DNA from 4 places in the Anaerotruncus rubiinfantis genome. Region 4 is predicted to be linked to each of the others. Evidence: predicted binding sites of a transcription regulator. Region 4 holds the regulator's gene; each other region holds the start of a gene.

Region 1 (4,165 bases), on a different contig from region 4:
CATTTACGGCTGCGGGAACTTTCGCGGCAAGTTTACACCTATGCGGGCAAGATGAATTTGTCCGCATGCCAGCTCAAGGATGATGCAGCAAGCGTTGTCACCCGGCGTTATTTTGTGCAGCTTGAAAAGCGGATGGAGAAGCTGCGGGAATTTCTGAGAACGATTGATTGACAATACCCATTGAACGAATCCGGCGCGGATTTTGCAGCAAGCCCGTAACATGGGAGCGCGAAGCGTTGCCATCAGTCTTGAGCTGACCGGCAGTTGGGAGTGACGGCGTCGCAGGTCTCGAAGTCCAAGGACGCGACCGCCGCCTTTGCGAAGCAACCAGCGGCGGTGGGGTTCCAAGGGGTTTCCCCTTGGCGTGTTCTTTCCCCTATTTCTTGCACGAGCAAGAAATAGGGCCGCCGGAGGCGACTCCTCCGGAGCGCCTGGAAGGCGCAATCCCCGGGCGCCCGGAGGGCGCAAAAAACAAGCGAATTCCTCATTTTTGCAGGGAGACAATAAAGAAAGCGCATGGAACCTGACGATTCCATGCGCTTTCACTTTTTTGTTCAGTGGCGGTCCCGGTTGAGGACCAAAACAGCCATGATACCGTACAGCACAGCCACGATGGTGGCTGCTGCAACCAGTGCCACCGCCGTGACGCCGCGCCACGGGTTGATCTGACGGTATTCCCTCATCATAAGCCTTATTTCGCGAGGTTGGCTTCGAGCTTTTCGAGCTCGGTCTCGAGCTCTTTGGGGAGTTTGTCGCCAAATTTGGCATAGAACTCCTTGATGCCCTTGACTTCCTCTTTCCACAGGTCCTTATCGACAGTCAGCAGGCCGGCGACAGTATCGGTGGTGATGCCGTCAAGACCGGTGATGTCGATATCTTCCGGTTTCGGCTCGTAACCGATCGGGGTTTCAACAGCTTCGGCTTTGCCTTCGACGCGGTCGATGATCCAGTTGAGGACGCGCAGGTTGTCGCCGAATCCCGGCCAGATGAAGTGGCCTTCGTCATCGGTGCGGAACCAGTTGACGTTAAAGATCTTAGGCGCTTTGTCACCGAGCTTCTTGCCCATTTCGAGCCAGTGCTGCCAGTAGTCGCCCATGTTGTATCCGCAGAACGGGAGCATCGCCATCGGGTCGCGGCGGACAACGCCGACAGCACCCGAAGCGGCCGCGGTGGTCTCGGAAGCCATGGTGGAACCTACGAACACGCCATGCTGCCAGTCACGGGACTGATAAACCAGCGGAGCGGTTTTGGCGCGGCGGCCGCCGAAGATGATCGCGGAGACGGGCACGCCGTTCGGATTTGCAAATTCGGAGGAGATGCAGGGGCAGTTGATGGCCGGAGCGGTGAAGCGGGAGTTCGGATGCGCGCCTTTGCTGCCATCGGTGCAATCCCATTTCTCGCCTTTCCAGTTGACCGCATTCTTCGGCGGGTTCTTATCGAGGCCCTCCCACCAAACAGTGTTGTCGTCCAGGTTGTGGACCACGTTGGTGAAGATGGTGTTGCGGCGGGTGGTTTCCAGCGCGTTCGGGTTGGACTTCATGTTGGTGCCAGGGGCAACGCCAAAGAAGCCGTTTTCCGGGTTGATTGCCCAGAGTCTGCCGTCTTCGCCGATACGCAGCCAGGCGATGTCGTCGCCGACCGTCCAAACCTTGTAACCCTTGTCAAGCAGCTCCTTCGGCGGGATGAGCATGGCCAGGTTGGTTTTGCCGCAGGCGGACGGGAACGCGGCGCAGATATATTTGATTTCGCCTTTCGGGTTCTGCAGGCCGAGGATGAGCATGTGCTCCGCCATCCAGCCTTCCTGTTTCGCCTGGTAGGAAGCGATGCGCAGCGCGAAGCATTTTTTGCCGAGCAGAACGTTGCCGCCGTAACCGGAGTTGACCGACCAGATGGCGTTGTCCTCGGGGAACTGGACAATGTAACGGTTCTCTTCTTCCATCTTGGCCTTGGAGTGCAGGCCGCGGACGAAATCGTTGGAGGTGTCGCCCAGGTGGTCGAACGCCTTCTGGCCCATGCGGGTCATGATATCCATATTCAGTACAACGTAGATCGAGTCGGTCAGCTCGACGCCGACTTTGGAGAATTTGGAACCGATCGGGCCCATGCAGTACGGGATGACATACATGGTGCGGCCCTTCATGGCGCCGTCAAACAGGGCGCGCAGTTTCGGGTACATGACTTTCGGGTCTTCCCAGTTGTTGGTCGGGCCCGCTTCTTCCTTCGTTCTGGAGCAGATAAAGGTTCTGCCCTCCACACGGGCGACATCGTTGACCGCAGTGCGGTGCAGGACGCATCCCGGAAGCTTCTCAGGGTTGAGCGGCTCGAGCTCTCCGGTGGAGAAAGCCTGCTCGCGCAGTTCGTTGAGCTGTGCCTCGCTTCCATCAATCCAGACAACCTTATCCGGTTTGACAAGCGCTTTCATCTCCTCAATCCAATTGAGGACATTTTTGTTGTTCGTCATGATTTTACTCCTCTCGCTGTATTGAATTTTTAATAACACAATGATACATATGGGGCTGAAAGTCAACGGTTCATGGGGTTGCATCCCGCATGAAACTCGAACTTTTCACACTTAGCATTATAATGGATCAACTGCAAAAAAGCAACGTGAATTCGTTAGAATTTTGTGAATTTTCAGACAATCATGCAATTCATCATTTTTCTTCCTGCAAAACCAATCATTTTGAGACAGAATGCTTAGAATCATACGGATTTTGGAAAGGCAGGTCGATATTCCACGAGGCGCAAGCGTTTAAATCAAGCCCCGCCGGCGGGCTGCAAAGCTGCTCATAATAGGCCTGCGCGCCGATCATCGCGGCGTTGTCCCCGCAAAGGGACAGCGGCGGGACGCAGAGCCTGTACCCGTGGCGCCGGCACATCTCCTCCAGGCGGGAACGCAGCCCGCTGTTGGCGGAGACGCCGCCCGCCGCCACAATCGTTTTGTAGCCGTATTCCCGCGCGGCCAGTTCCAGATGGCCCACCAGGATCTCGCAGATGGTGCGCTGGAAACTTGCCGCCAGCGAATCTGTATCCACATTTTCCCCTTTCTGGGCGGCATTATGCAAAAGGTTCAGCACCGCCGTTTTGAGACCGGAAAAACTGAAATCATAAGGCGAATCCTCGACGCGCGGCTTCGGAAGCTTATACTTTCTGTCATCGCCGCGCTTTGACGCCTCGTCGATATAGATTCCGCCCGGATATGGGAACCCCATAGCGCGGGCAGATTTGTCGAACGCCTCCCCGGCCGCGTCGTCGCGGGTGCGGCCAATGATCCGAAAGTCGGTGTAGTCCTTCACTTCAACGATGTGGCTGTGCCCGCCCGAAACAACGAGGCAGAGAAACGGCGGCTCAAGATCCGGATGCGCGAGATAATTGGCGGCGATGTGCCCACGGATATGGTGAACCGGGATGAGCGGTTTTCCCGCCGCGAGCGCAAGCCCCTTGGCGTAGTTTACACCAACCAGCAGTGCGCCGATCAGCCCTGGCGCGGCGGTCACAGCGACCGCATCGATCCCGGCAAGCGTCAGCCCGGCCTCGTCTAGCGCGCCCTGCACAACAGGCACGATGTTTTCGGTATGGCGGCGGGAGGCAATCTCCGGCACCACGCCGCCGTATTTTCGGTGCTCCGCGACTTGAGAATTGATCACCGAGGAAAGAACTTTCCGCCCGTCCTCCACCACTGCGGCGGCAGTCTCGTCGCAGGAGCTTTCAATTGCAAGGATTTTCATAGCCATTTTCCTTTCGCCGCCATCAGGCGGGTTTCACGCTTTGTGCGATCATATCATAAAGCTTGAGGTCGTCCGCTGTTGCCGAAGCGGAGACGTAAAAATACAGATAAGTGAAATGCCCTTCGCCCAAATCCATCATATATTCCAGGACATTCCCGCCCAGGCCGGGCGTGATATACCGTGTAAAGCGGTCGCCACAGCAGTAGGCGCCAATCTCATTTTCTGCTGATTCGAATGCCTCCCAGGTTTCGCCGGTTATCGGATTGCCTTCCGCTGAAAATACATTCCACGCGCTGAACAGTGCCTCGCCCTCAGGATAGTATCCCCCGATGTCCCCGATTTTGATCGTCCCGTTCGCGAAGCCGCCGTCGTATACGATGACTTCGTCGATCCCGCAGCGCGGCGGCAGCAGCAGCTTCGCTTCGACGCGCTCGGGC
Region 2 (4,165 bases), on a different contig from region 4:
AACCGTTTTGCCATCTCAAGCAGGCCGTACAGATGGGTGTTGTGGCTGTGCACGCCGCCATCGGAAACAAGGCCCATCAGGTGCAGGGCGGAATCATACTTTTTGCAGTTTTCCATTGCACCGGTGAGCGCCGGGTTATCGAAAAAATCGCCGTCCTTGATCGATTTGGTGATGCGTGTAAGCTCCTGATAAACCACCCGTCCGGCGCCGATATTGGTGTGGCCGACCTCGCTGTTTCCCATCTGCCCGTCCGGCAGGCCGACATCCATGCCGGAAGCGCCGATCAGGGTATGCGGGCAGGTGGCGAAAAGTTTTTCGATGTTGGGCTTTTTTGCGGCGGCGATCGCGTTGCCGTAATCCGCCTGGTTATATCCAAATCCATCCAGAATGATGAGTGCCAAAGGTTTTTTCATAAGTTCGTTTATCCTCCTGTGCACGGCTTTTATTTCGAGGCCGCCTCGATGATCGTGTTGAAATCGGCCGCCTTGAGCGCGGCGCCGCCGATGAGCCCGCCGTCCACATCCGGCTGTGCGAGCAGCTCCGCCGCGTTCTTCGCGTTCATCGAGCCGCCGTACTGGATGGTCATGGCTTCAGCAGCAGCGTCGCCGTAGAGCTTAGCGACCACGGTGCGGATATAATGATTGACCTCGTTGGCCTGTTCGGCGGTTGCGGTCTTGCCGGTGCCAATTGCCCAGACCGGCTCGTAGGCGATGATAATGCGACTGAGTTCCTCCGCCGAAACGCCGCCGAGCGCGACCTTGGTCTGCATGCCGACGATCTCTTCGGTGATGTCCGCTTCCCGCTGTTCAAGCAGCTCGCCCACACAGAGGATTACATCGAGGCCCGCATCGAGCGCCGCACGCACCCGCAGGTTTACCGTCGCGTCGGTCTCTCCGAAATATTGGCGGCGTTCGCTGTGGCCGATGATGACGTATTTGACTCCCATCTCGGTGAGCATGCCGGCGGAAATCTCGCCGGTGAAGGCGCCGGACGCCGCCCAATGGCAGTTTTCCGCGCCGACTTCGATGTTGGTGCCTTTGGTGGCTTCAAGCGCGGTTTCCAGGTTGGTGTAGGGCACGCAGATGATCACGCCGCAATCCGCGTCCTTGACGAGGGGTTTCAGCTCATTGATGAGCGCCTGTGCTTCCGGGCGGGTTTTGTTCATTTTCCAGTTGCCTGCGATAACTGCTTTCCGAACCGCTTTATTCATAACTGCATTCTCCTTTATTCTTGTCATTGGAACAGCGAAAAAAGGGAGCGGATTTGCCCGCTCCCTTTCGGATTACTTGTCGTTGAGGGCCGCGATGCCGGGCAGCTCCAGTCCCTCGAGGAATTCGAGCGAAGCGCCGCCGCCGGTGGAGATATGGGTCATCCTGTCGCCGAAGCCCAGCTTGGTGACCGCCGCCGCGCTGTCCCCGCCGCCGATGATCGAGATTGCGCCGCTGTCCGCCACCGCGGTCGCGACCGCGAGGGTGCCTTTCGCAAAGGCCTCGAATTCAAATACGCCCATCGGTCCGTTCCACACAACCGTGCCCGCGCCTTTGATGGCGTCGCAGAAGAGTTTTTCAGTTTTGGGGCCGATATCCATACCCATCCAGCCGTCCGGGATCTTGTCGCTGTCAACCAGCCTGCTCTGGCAGTTCGGATCGAATTTGTCACCGACGAGGTTATCGACCGGCAAAAGCAGGCTCACGCCCTTGGCTTTCGCCTTGGCGAGCATTTCCTTGGCCAGTTCGAGCTTATCCTCTTCGCAGAGCGAATTGCCGATCGAGTGTCCCATTGCCTTGATGAAGGTGTAGGCCATACCGCCGCCGACGATCAGGGTGTCGACCTTCTCAAGCAGGTTATTGATGACGCCGATCTTATCCGAAACCTTCGCGCCGCCCAGGATCGCGACGAACGGGCGTTTGGGGTCGGAAAGGGCTTTGCCCATGATGGTGATTTCCTTCTGGATGAGGTAACCGCAGACCGCCGGGAGGTACTCCGCGACGCCGGCGGTGGAAGCGTGGGCGCGATGGGCCGAGCCGAACGCGTCGTTGACATAGATTTCCGCGAGGGAAGCAAACGCCTTCGAAAGCGCCGGATCGTTCTTGGTCTCGCCCTTTTCAAAGCGGACGTTCTCAAGCATCAGCAGCTCGCCGGGTTTTAAGGCCGCGGCTTTCGCCTTGGCGTCCTCGCCGACAACGTCTTTGGCCATTTCGACCGGTTTGCCCAGCAGCTCACCGAGGCGTTTGGCGACTGGAGCAAGCGAGAACTCCGGTTTCACTTCGCCCTTCGGACGGCCGAGGTGCGAACAGAGGATGACCGCCGCATTCTTTTCAAGCAGGTATTTGATGGTCGGAAGCGCAGCCACAATGCGTTTGTCCGATGTGATCACGCCATCCTTCAGCGGGACGTTGAAGTCGCAGCGGACCAGCACTTTTTTGCCGGATACGTCGATGTCTTCCACCGACTTTTTGTTGTAGGAAGTCATGTTTGCCACCCTTTCTCGATTTTCTGTTTTTGGGTTTTCCCCGATTTTCAACAACTCTGTTAATTAATCAACAATCCATGGATTATTCTACGGCATCGGCTTTTTTTTTGCAAGCGTTTTGCGCGATTTTCCATGGTTTCAACAGCTTCCAAAGTTAGTTTGCGCAATTCTTTGGGGATTATTTTCCATAGGATACCGGTCTGAGAAAAATCCCCCGGCAGACACCGGGGGATTTTTATTTTTCAGGCCAGATAATCCTGTTCGCGCGCGCGGGTATTCAGCCGCTTCTCCCCGCGCACGATCATGGCGACCGCCTTGGGACCCGCGTTGATTGTGATGGCGGCGCCAAGCTGGAATTTTGCCTTTGGCGCGTGCCCGAACCGCTTGGAAATCTCCTTCCAGAGATCTTCTCCGTACTGTTCAATGCTGCCGTACGCCACCACCGTGGGGGCTTTTTTGTCGCTGGCATGCGCAAGTCCCTGTTCGCAGACGCGGACCACCACATTTTTGTCACCGCGCACCTTTTCCACCACCGCGGTCACGCCGTCGATGATCGAGATGACCGGCCGCAGGCCGAGCACGTCGCCCACAAAGGCAGCGGCGGCAGGGACGCGTCCCGAGCGGCGGACATATTCGAGCGAATAGGGGGCGAAATAAATCTCCACGCAGGAGAACCAGTCATCCAGGAATACGGTGACCTCATCGGCGGTTTTGCCCGCCTTGATGAGCTTGGCAGCTTCCACGATCGGATAGCCGTAACCGATGGAATAGGAGCCTGAATCAAGCACCGTGATGTTCATTTTGTCCACAGCCTCCGGGGTGTCCTCATAAAACTGCTTCTTGGCAAAGACCGCCGCCTGGAACATATTGGACCCCTTTGAGGTGATGGTCGTGTTGATCACATCCGTGTAGCCCTGCTCATAAGCGTCCTGGTACGCTTGGGCGTAGGTCACCGACAGGATGTGGCTGGTGACTGGCAGCTCCCTGGCCGCTGTCAGCCGCTCATAAAATTCCGGAATGGTAAAATCCACCCGTTCGAGATAGCCCTTGCCGTCGATTGCAATTGGGATCGGCAGCATGACGATCCCGCCCGTGAGCAGGTCCGCGTCCGGGATGTCACAGGCGGAATCGGTCATTAAAAGGATTTTCTGGTCGTGCTGTTTCTTTTTTGCCATACATGATCTCCTACCACTGATATTGGGTGAGTTGTCCGTGATTTTTGAGCGCCGGGAACCCCCATTGACGCAGCGCTTCATAAGTTGCGACCGCCACTGTATTGGAAAGGTTCAGGCTGCGCGCACCGGCAATCATCGGCAGGCGCACGCAGCGCTGTGGGTTTTGATAGAGCAGATCTTCCGGCAGACCCGCGTCCTCCCGGCCGAAAACGATATAGGCATTGTCCGGATAAGCGATTTCGGTGTAGATATGCGGCGCTTTGGTGGTGAAATAAAAGAATTCACCCTGGTTCTTTTCAAAAAATTCCGAGGTTGAAGCATAGGTGGTGATGTCCAGCAGATGCCAGTAATCAAGCCCCGCGCGTTTTAGTTTCGCATCGGTGATCGCAAAGCCCATCGGCCCCACCAGATGCAGCCGTGCGCCGGTCGCGGCACAGGTGCGGGAGATATTCCCTGTGTTCTGCGGGATTTGGGGCTCAATGAGGACAATGTTTAAAGTTGGCATCCGGGCGGCATC
Region 3 (4,165 bases), on a different contig from region 4:
AGCACCGTTTTTGCAGCATCATAGCTTTCCGGATGCACGCCGGTATTATCAAGCACATTTTTCGCGTGCGGGATGCGCAGAAATCCTGCGCACTGCTCATACGCCTTGGGGCCGAGCTTCGGCACCTTTTTGAGCTGTGGCCGGGAGGTAAATTCCCCATTCTCCTCGCGGTAGGCAACAATGTTCTTCGCGACCGCCGCCGAAAGTCCCGAAACATATCCCAATAGTGACGCGGACGCCGTGTTTAGATCCACGCCGACCCGGTTTACGCAGTCTTCCACCACGCCCGCAAGCGTCTCGTCAAGCCGTTTGGGCGGCATGTCGTGCTGGTACTGGCCCACGCCGACCGACTTCGGGTCGATCTTCACAAGCTCTGCCAGCGGGTCCTGCAGCCGCCGCGCGATCGAAACCGCACTGCGCAGTGAAACGTCATAGTCCGGGAATTCGGCCGCCGCAAGCTTCGAGGCCGAATAGACCGACGCGCCGGCCTCGTTGACCATCATGTACTGGAGCCCGCAGTCAAGCTCATGGATCATCTCGGCCGCGAAGATCTCGCTTTCCTTGGAAGCAGTGCCGTTGCCGATCGAAAGCACCTGCACGCCGTGCTTTTTGATCAGCGCGCCAAGGACGCGTTTGGCTTCAACGGTTTTGTTCTGCGGCGGGGTCGGATAGACCACCGTCGTGTCGAGCACCTTGCCGGTCTGGTCAACCACCGCGATCTTACAGCCGGTCCGGTAGGCCGGGTCGATCGCGAGCACTGTCTTTCCCTTGACCGGCGGCTGCATGAGCAGCGCCTTCAGGTTCACGCCGAAGTTTTTGATCGCCTGTTCGTTCGCCATTTCGGTGAGATCGGAACGCACCTCTCGTTCAAGCGAAGGATGGATCAGTCGTTTATAAGCGTCCGCGACCGCTTCCTGCACCAGGCCCGTGGTGATGCTGCCCTTTTTGACAAACAACCCGCCAAGCAGCCCGGCGGCATATCCTCCGTCCACCTCAACGGCGACCTTGAGGAATTCCTCCTTCTCTCCGCGGTTGAGCGCCAAAACCCGATGGCTTGGGACCTTGGCAACCGGTTCCGCGTAGTCATAATAGGTGCTGTAGACGCTCTCCTTGTCCGGATCGGCGGCCACGCTGCGCAGGACGGCATTCTTCTGATAATAAAGACGCAGCCGCTGGCGGCCCTCCGCGCTGTCTGACACCTGTTCCGCAATGATGTCGCAGGCTCCCGCGATGGCGTCCTCCGCCGTCGGGATCTCCTTCTCCGGATCGACGAACGGCGCGGCCAGCGCTTGCGCCGTACCGGAGGTTTTGTCCTGTGCGAGGATCAGTTCCGCCAGTGGTTCCAGCCCGCGTTCCTTCGCAATCGTCGCGCGGGTGCGCCGCTTCTGCTTATAGGGGCGGTAGATGTCCTCCAGGCGGGCGAGCGTCTCGGCCGCGGCAATATCGGCGGCAAGGTCCTCGGTCATCTTGCCTTGTTCCGTGATCGAATCGGTGATCTCCTGTTTTCGTTTTTCAAGCCCGCGCAGATATTCGAGCCGGTCGGAAAGTTCCCGCAGCACCTGATCGTCACAGGAACCGGTTTTTTCCTTTCGGTAACGCGCAATGAACGGGATGGTATTGCCCTCGTCGATGAGCGCGATGATGTTTTCCACCAGGTTTTTTGCAATGTTGAATTCCTTTGAAAGGATCGCGGCAAAGTCCATAAACGGTATTTCTCCTTACTTTCGATGTTTCAGCCAGACAATTACGCCGATCACAGCGGCAATCACAACAAGCGCCACTGTCGGCCAAACGGCTGGATTCGTTTTGGTGGCTGTGGTCACAAAAACGGCCGTCGGGCCGTCCGCGCCGCCGATGACGCCGACCGAGCTCGCCTCCCCGCAGCCGGCAAGCGCCAAAAGCAGCCCGGCAGGGAGCAGCCTTTTTAAAAATTGCATGTTGTTTTTCCCTCTTTCCAATGATACGATAGATATATAGTATATCATTTTCGGCCTGTTCTTTCAAACAGCTCAAATTTCACAAAATCGGCGGAATTTCCCCGTACAGTTTGTTGGCTTCTCCATTGCAATTGGCGGCGCATCTATGTTAAACTATTGTCAATCAAAGATGTCCTACCAATTAAAAAATAAAGGAGCGTTCCAAATGGCCAATATCATCATTTCGCCCGGAAAGTATGTCCAGGGAAAGGGCGAACTCAAAAATCTCAAAACCTATGTCGACGCGCTTGGGAAAAATCCGTTTATCCTTGTCAGCGAATCCGGCATGAAGCGCGTGAAGGCCCCGATTGAAGCGGGTTTCGGCGGCAAAGTCACCTTTGAAAGCTTTCGCGGCGAATGCAGCAAAAACGAAGTCGACCGCCTCATCGGCCTGATGGGGGACTGCGACGTGATCGTCGGCGTGGGCGGCGGCAAAATTCTCGACACCGCCAAGGCAGTCGGCTACTACACCAAAAAACCGGTTGCGATCGTCCCGACCATTGCCTCCACCGACGCGCCATGCAGCGCGCTTTCGGTCCTCTACACCGATGAGGGCGTTTTTGACCAGTACCTCTTCCTGCCGCAGAACCCGAACCTCGTGCTCATTGACACCGACATCGTGAGCGCCGCGCCGGCACGCCTTTTGGTGAGCGGCATGGGCGACGCGCTCGCCACCTATTTTGAGGCGCGCGCCACCAGAGCCTCAAATGGTTCCACCTGCGCGGGCGGCAAGGTCACCAAGGCAGCGATTGCATTGGCGCGGCTCTGCTATGAAACGCTGATCGAAGAGGGCTTGCAGGCCAAGCTCGCGGTGGAGCAGAAGGTCTGCACCAAAGCGGTCGAAGATGTGATCGAAGCAAACACCTATCTGAGCGGAATCGGTTTCGAGAGCGGCGGCCTGGCGGGCGCACATGCCATCCACAACGGGTTCACCGTCCTGCCCCAGTGCCACAGCTACTATCACGGCGAAAAAGTTGCGTTCGGCACACTGGTACAGCTCGTGCTTGAAAATGCGCCGTCCGAGGAGCTGGAGGAGGTCATCGGATTCTGCATGGACGTCGGTCTGCCGACCACCCTTGCCGATATCGGCGTCTCCGATCCGGTCGCGGCCGACCTGATGGCGGTTGCAAACGCGGCCTGCGCCGAAGGGGAATCGATCTACAACATGCCGCTGGAAGTCACACCCGAAAAGGTCTATGCCGCCATCCTCGGCGCGGACGCCATCGGCCGGTACTTCAAAGCGGAATAAACGGTTTTCCACCGGGAGGGAGCGGAATGGTTGAAATTTTACCGGCAGCGTCCAGTCAGCTCGAAGAGATCTATCTTCTGATCTGCGAACTGGAGGGCACCCCAGTCAGCCGGAAAGGCTTTTCGGCGTGTTACCGGCAGAACCTTGAAAACCCGCAGGTTCATTATTTCGTCGCCCAGGAGGGCGGCAGGGTGCTCGGCTTTATAAGCCTGCATATCCAGCAGCTTCTGCACCATGCCGCCAAAGTCGCGGAAATCCAGGAGCTGGTGGTGTGCGGGCAGCTGCGTGGACAGGGCATCGGCAAACTTCTGTTTGCCGCCGCAAAAGAGGCCGCTGTGCGGGAAGGCTGCCTGCAGCTGGAGGTCTGCTGCAACAGATCTCGCGTCATGAGCCACACATTCTATCTTCGTCAGGGGATGACCAACCGGCATTTTAAATTCTGTCTCCCGCTGCGGGAGACAAAAGGCTGAATAAGAATCCGCCGGCATAGCCGGCGGTTTTTCTTATGCGGGTATAACCCGCTGTTACTGGCAGCCATTGCAATGGCATATGCGGTCTGACATTTGCAAAAGCTTGTTACTTATTCCCCTTAAAAGGGTCCTCGTATTCTCTAAACGTTAATTGATCCTGTAGTTTATCTTCTTCCAATTGGTTTTTTATGTATTCTGCGATCTTTTTGGCGTTTTTCCCCGCTGTGTCTACATAGTACCCGCGGCACCAAAAAGATCTATTCCCATGCTTGTATTTCAAATTTGCGTGTCGTTCATGAATGATCAAGCTGCTTTTTCCTTTCAGAAATCCCATAAAACTTGATACGCTCATCTTTGGCGGTATTTCTACAAGCATATGGATATGATCCTCACATACTTCTGCTTCTACGATATTTACGCCTTTCCACTCACATAACTCTCTTAATATCTTCCCAATTTCTGCCCTCTTT
Region 4 (4,165 bases):
TTGAGGGATTCGTCATGCACGACCCACTCGTCCGCCACGTTGATGACGCGGAATTCCTCCTTGTCGTCGCGGATGATCACGGTGGAGATGCCAGCGTTGATGATGAGGCGGGTGCACATTGAGCAGGGACAGGCATTGCGGACATATTCACCGGTGTCATATTCCTTGCCGACCAGGTAAAGCGTAGCGCCGAGCATCTGCTCGCGGGAGGCGTGGATGATCGCGTTCATTTCGGCGTGTACCGAGCGGCAGAGTTCATATCGCTCGCCGCGCGGGACGTTGAGCTTGGAGCGGGTGCAGTAGCCCAAATCGGAACAGTTTTCCCGCCCGCGCGGCGCGCCGACATAGCCGGTCGAAACGATCTGGTCGTTTTTCACGATGATCGCGCCGAAGTTGCGCCGCAGGCAGGTGCCGCGCGAGGCGACCGTCTCGGCAATATCCAAATAATAGTTTATTTTATCGCGTCTTGCCATCTATCTTCACTTCCTTTATAATGATGAAAGGTATGGAGCTGGTCATTGATTTTATTCTACTATACCGCGGCGGCCTGTGCAAGCTCCTTTTTTATTTCCTGCAAAACCAAATCCAGTTCCTGGAGGATTTTATGGACAACCTTTCCAATATTGGCGTGATACGAGACGTATTGTCGCGCCACGGTTTTACATTCAGTAAAGCGCTCGGGCAGAATTTCCTTGTCAACCCGACCGTCTGCCCGCGCATGGCCGAGCTTGGCGGCGCGAAAGCAGGCGTCGGAGTTATTGAAATCGGAGCGGGCGTCGGTGTGCTGACCGCCGAGCTTGCCAAACGCGCGGACAAAGTCGTCTGTATCGAAATTGATGCCCGGCTGCTGCCGGTGCTCGCGGAAACGCTCGCGGGCTACCAAAACGTCGAGATCGTGAATGCGGATGTGATGCGGGTCGACCTGCACGCGCTCATCGCGGAAAAGTTTTCCGGCATGGAGGTGGTTGTCTGCGCGAATCTGCCGTACTACATCACCTCGCCGATCATTATGAGCCTGCTCGAGCAGCGCCTGCCGGTCAAATCGATCACCGTGATGGTGCAGAAGGAGGCCGCGCAGCGGCTCTGCGCCGAACCCGCCACCCGCGAGGTTGGCGCGGTCACAATCGCTGTGCGGTACTACAGCGTCCCGAAGGTGCTCTTTCAGGTGTCACGCGGGTCGTTTATGCCGTCGCCCGACGTGGACAGTACGGTCATCCGGCTGGATATCCGGGAGCGGCCGCAATACGACGTGGGGGATGAAAAGGCTTTCTTCGCGGTGGTGAAGGCGGCTTTTTCCCAACGCCGTAAAACGATCCTGAACTGTCTGGCAAGCGGGCTTTCGCTTGCGAAGCCGGACGCCGCCGCGCTGCTCGAAACGGCGGGGGTGCCGGGCACGGCACGCGCCGAGCAGCTCACGATGGAACAGTTCGCGGCGCTTTCCCGCGCCGCAAAGGAGATGAAACGATGAAACTGACAAAACGCAGGATCCTGTCCATTGTGATCGCGGCTGTTACCCTCATCGCGACCGGGGCGTATTACACAATGGTTTACCACTATACGGCGAAACCGGAATCGCTGACCGAGGCGCTCACGGAATATACCGGCATGCCGGTGGAGATAGCCGGGACCGAGGAGGCTGGCAACCGGCTGTTCGTGCTCTTCAAGGACCCGGGCGGCGGCCCGATGATGGGCTACGCGCTTTTCGACCGGGGGATGAACACCCTTTACCGGCCGGTCAGCGCCGGCTACGGCAATTCGATCGGCGTGGAGGTCTATCCCTTCACCGCTTCGGGCAAACGGAAGGTCGCGGTCTGCGGCGTGAACGCCGACCCGCGCGCGGTGGCCTACGAGGTCATTACGGTGGACGAGGAACCGCCGCAGGTGGTGTTTTCCGGAGAGATTGCCGAACGGGATTTCGTCGATATTTATGAGCACCCGAAAACGGAGGGACTCTGGCGCGGCCTACGGCTTCTTGACGCGGATGGGAACGACCTCGCTCCCGAACTGTACGCGTCAGGGATGGCGGACGGGCCGGGCACCGGGATTGGGACAGCCGAGCTTTTCATGACAGATATTTTTTGCATCCTCATCCTGTTGGTTGGATTCGTTGTGGCAAAATATTTCTGGGACGAAAAACAATTGCCGGAGGACAAAAAGGAATAGAGAAACGGCCCCGCTTCTCAGAAGCGGGGCCGTTTTGGTTTGAAATCAGGATTTCTCGTCAGCATAAAACTGGTTCATCCGGTAGCAAAGGGTCATAAGGCTGTCCCCAAGATGCACGTTTTCGACCACGACGTTCTCGAAATTAAGCAGCAGATCGTAGTGGGAGAAGTTCCAGAAGCAGTTGATGCCGAGGTTTTTGAGCCGCTCGGCCGTTTCATAAGCCACCTCGCGCGGGATGCAGAGGATCGCGGCGCGGGGATGATTTTCCCGGCAGAAGTCTTCGAGTTCGGTGGTGTCCCGCACGGTATGTTCCCGGATCTTCTGCCCGATGACCGTGGGGGAGTTGTCGAAAATCCCCACGAGCTTAAAACCGCTGGTGTCGAAGTTCATATGCTTTGCAAGCGTGCGGCCGAGATTTCCCGCGCCGATCAGGATGATGTCGGCCTGTTTATTGAGGCCGAGGATGTTCCCGATTTCCTTATAAAGCGCGGCGACGTTGTAACCGTAACCCTGCTGGCCGAATCCGCCGAAGCAGTTGAGATCCTGTCGGATCTGGGAGGCGGTGAGCTGCATGAGCTGTGCAAGCTCCCGCGAAGAGATACGGGTGACATCCTTTTTCAGAAGGTCGCCCAAAAAGCGATAGTAGCGCGGCAGACGCCGGATAACCGACAGTGAAACGCCCTCATGCTTTGGCATAGACACAAACACCCTTCCTGTGTAGATTTCCTTGTGTGCCGGGCGGATCAGAGGCTCGCTACGGTATCCATGACATAATTGCCGAATTCCTCGCAGGTGCAGCCGGTGTCGCGGCCGGTGATGGTGAGCTTTTTCTCCTCGTACATGCAGACGTCCAGCGCACGGTCGAGCTTATCCGCCTGCGCCTGGAAGCCGATGTGGCTCAGCAGCAGCACCGCTGCGCGCAGCATCGAGCAGGGATCGGCATATTTGCCGCGGCCTTCCTTGATCATACGCGGCGCGGAGCCGTGGATCGCCTCAAACATCGCGTAGCGTTTGCCGATGTTGGCGCTGCCCGCGGTACCGACGCCGCCCTGGAACTCGGCGGCTTCATCGGTGATGATGTCGCCGTAGAGGTTCGGAAGTACAAATACCTTGAAATCACGGCGGCGCTTCTGGTCAATCAGTTTTGCGGTCATGATGTCAATATACCAGTCGTCGGTGGAGATGTCCGGATACTCCTTGGCGATGTTCTGGCAGAGTTTGAGGAACTTGCCGTCGGTCGTCTTGACGATGTTGGCCTTGGTGACGATTGAAACGCGGTCTTTGTGGTTTTTCTTGGCATAGTCGAAAGCGAGCCGCGCGATGCGTTCGGTGCCTTCGGTGGTGGTGACGACAAAGTCGAACGCGACCTCGTCGTCGACATTCACGCCGCAGGAGCCGAGCGTGTATGCGCCTTCGGTATTCTCACGGAAGAAGGTCCAGTCGATGCCTTCGCTCGGGACTTTGACCGGGCGGACGTTCGCGAACAGGTCAAGCTCCTTGCGCATCGCAACGTTGGCCGATTCGATATTTGGCCAGGGATCGCCCGCTCGCGGGGTGGTGGTGGGGCCTTTGAGGATGACGTGGCATTTTTTGAGTTCCGCGAGCACGTCGTCCGGGATAGCTTTGCCGACGGCGGCGCGGTTTTCGATGGTGAGGCCGTCGATCTGCTTAAATTCCACACGGCCGGCGGCCACTTCATCCGCCAGCAGGTGCTTTAATACGCGGGCGGCTTCATTGGTGATAATGGGGCCGATGCCGTCGCCGCCGCAGACACCGATGACGATCTTATCGAGATGTTCGTAATCCACGAAGTCCTTAGTTGCTTTAATGCGCTCATTGCGCGCAAGCTGGGCCTCTACCAGCGCGGCAAAATGTTCGACAGCCGCTTGTACTTTCTGATCCAATGCAAGTCCTCCTATGATTCATTTCATGATACAGTTACATCACAGTAATAATTATACATTATTTTATATCATTGCGCAGGTCTTGTCAATCTGAAAGC

What was found. The regulator Rex, encoded in region 4, represses fermentation and respiration genes when NADH is low (regulators of the CRP and FNR family bind a similar motif). The targets are predictions, from matches to a motif close to ATTGTTAANNNNTTAACAAT.
Region 1: BN4275_RS06035 (phosphoenolpyruvate carboxykinase (GTP)) is a predicted target of Rex. The motif match lies at 2,624-2,643, and genes of this name have one in related genera.
Region 2: BN4275_RS08685 (phosphoglycerate kinase) is a predicted target of Rex. The motif match lies at 2,529-2,548, and genes of this name have one in related genera.
Region 3: BN4275_RS05595 (glycerol dehydrogenase) is a predicted target of Rex. The motif match lies at 2,082-2,101, and genes of this name have one in related genera.

Annotation. Positions count from the first base shown of each region.
Region 1 is NZ_FKLA01000009.1:137,187-141,351, forward strand. It holds gene BN4275_RS06030 (hypothetical protein) at 1-171, shown strand, start outside; gene BN4275_RS17805 (hypothetical protein) at 555-683, opposite strand; gene BN4275_RS06035 (phosphoenolpyruvate carboxykinase (GTP)) at 692-2,461, opposite strand; gene tsaD (tRNA (adenosine(37)-N6)-threonylcarbamoyltransferase complex transferase subunit TsaD) at 2,679-3,728, opposite strand; gene BN4275_RS06045 (hypothetical protein) at 3,751-4,165, opposite strand, start outside.
Region 2 is NZ_FKLA01000009.1:673,233-677,397, forward strand. It holds gene gpmI (2,3-bisphosphoglycerate-independent phosphoglycerate mutase) at 1-413, opposite strand, end outside; gene tpiA (triose-phosphate isomerase) at 443-1,210, opposite strand; gene BN4275_RS08685 (phosphoglycerate kinase) at 1,283-2,473, opposite strand; gene BN4275_RS08690 (DegV family protein) at 2,716-3,648, opposite strand; gene BN4275_RS08695 (tRNA (cytidine(34)-2'-O)-methyltransferase) at 3,659-4,153, opposite strand.
Region 3 is NZ_FKLA01000009.1:60,196-64,360, forward strand. It holds gene BN4275_RS05585 (Tex family protein) at 1-1,703, opposite strand, end outside; gene BN4275_RS17535 (hypothetical protein) at 1,719-1,937, opposite strand; gene BN4275_RS05595 (glycerol dehydrogenase) at 2,143-3,225, shown strand; gene BN4275_RS05600 (GNAT family N-acetyltransferase) at 3,252-3,695, shown strand; gene tnpA (IS200/IS605 family transposase) at 3,802-4,165, opposite strand, start outside.
Region 4 is NZ_FKLA01000008.1:229,370-233,534, forward strand. It holds gene BN4275_RS03420 (deoxycytidylate deaminase) at 1-473, opposite strand, end outside; gene rsmA (16S rRNA (adenine(1518)-N(6)/adenine(1519)-N(6))-dimethyltransferase RsmA) at 605-1,468, shown strand; gene BN4275_RS03430 (hypothetical protein) at 1,465-2,163, shown strand; gene BN4275_RS03435 (redox-sensing transcriptional repressor Rex) at 2,209-2,859, opposite strand; gene BN4275_RS03440 (isocitrate/isopropylmalate family dehydrogenase) at 2,907-4,067, opposite strand.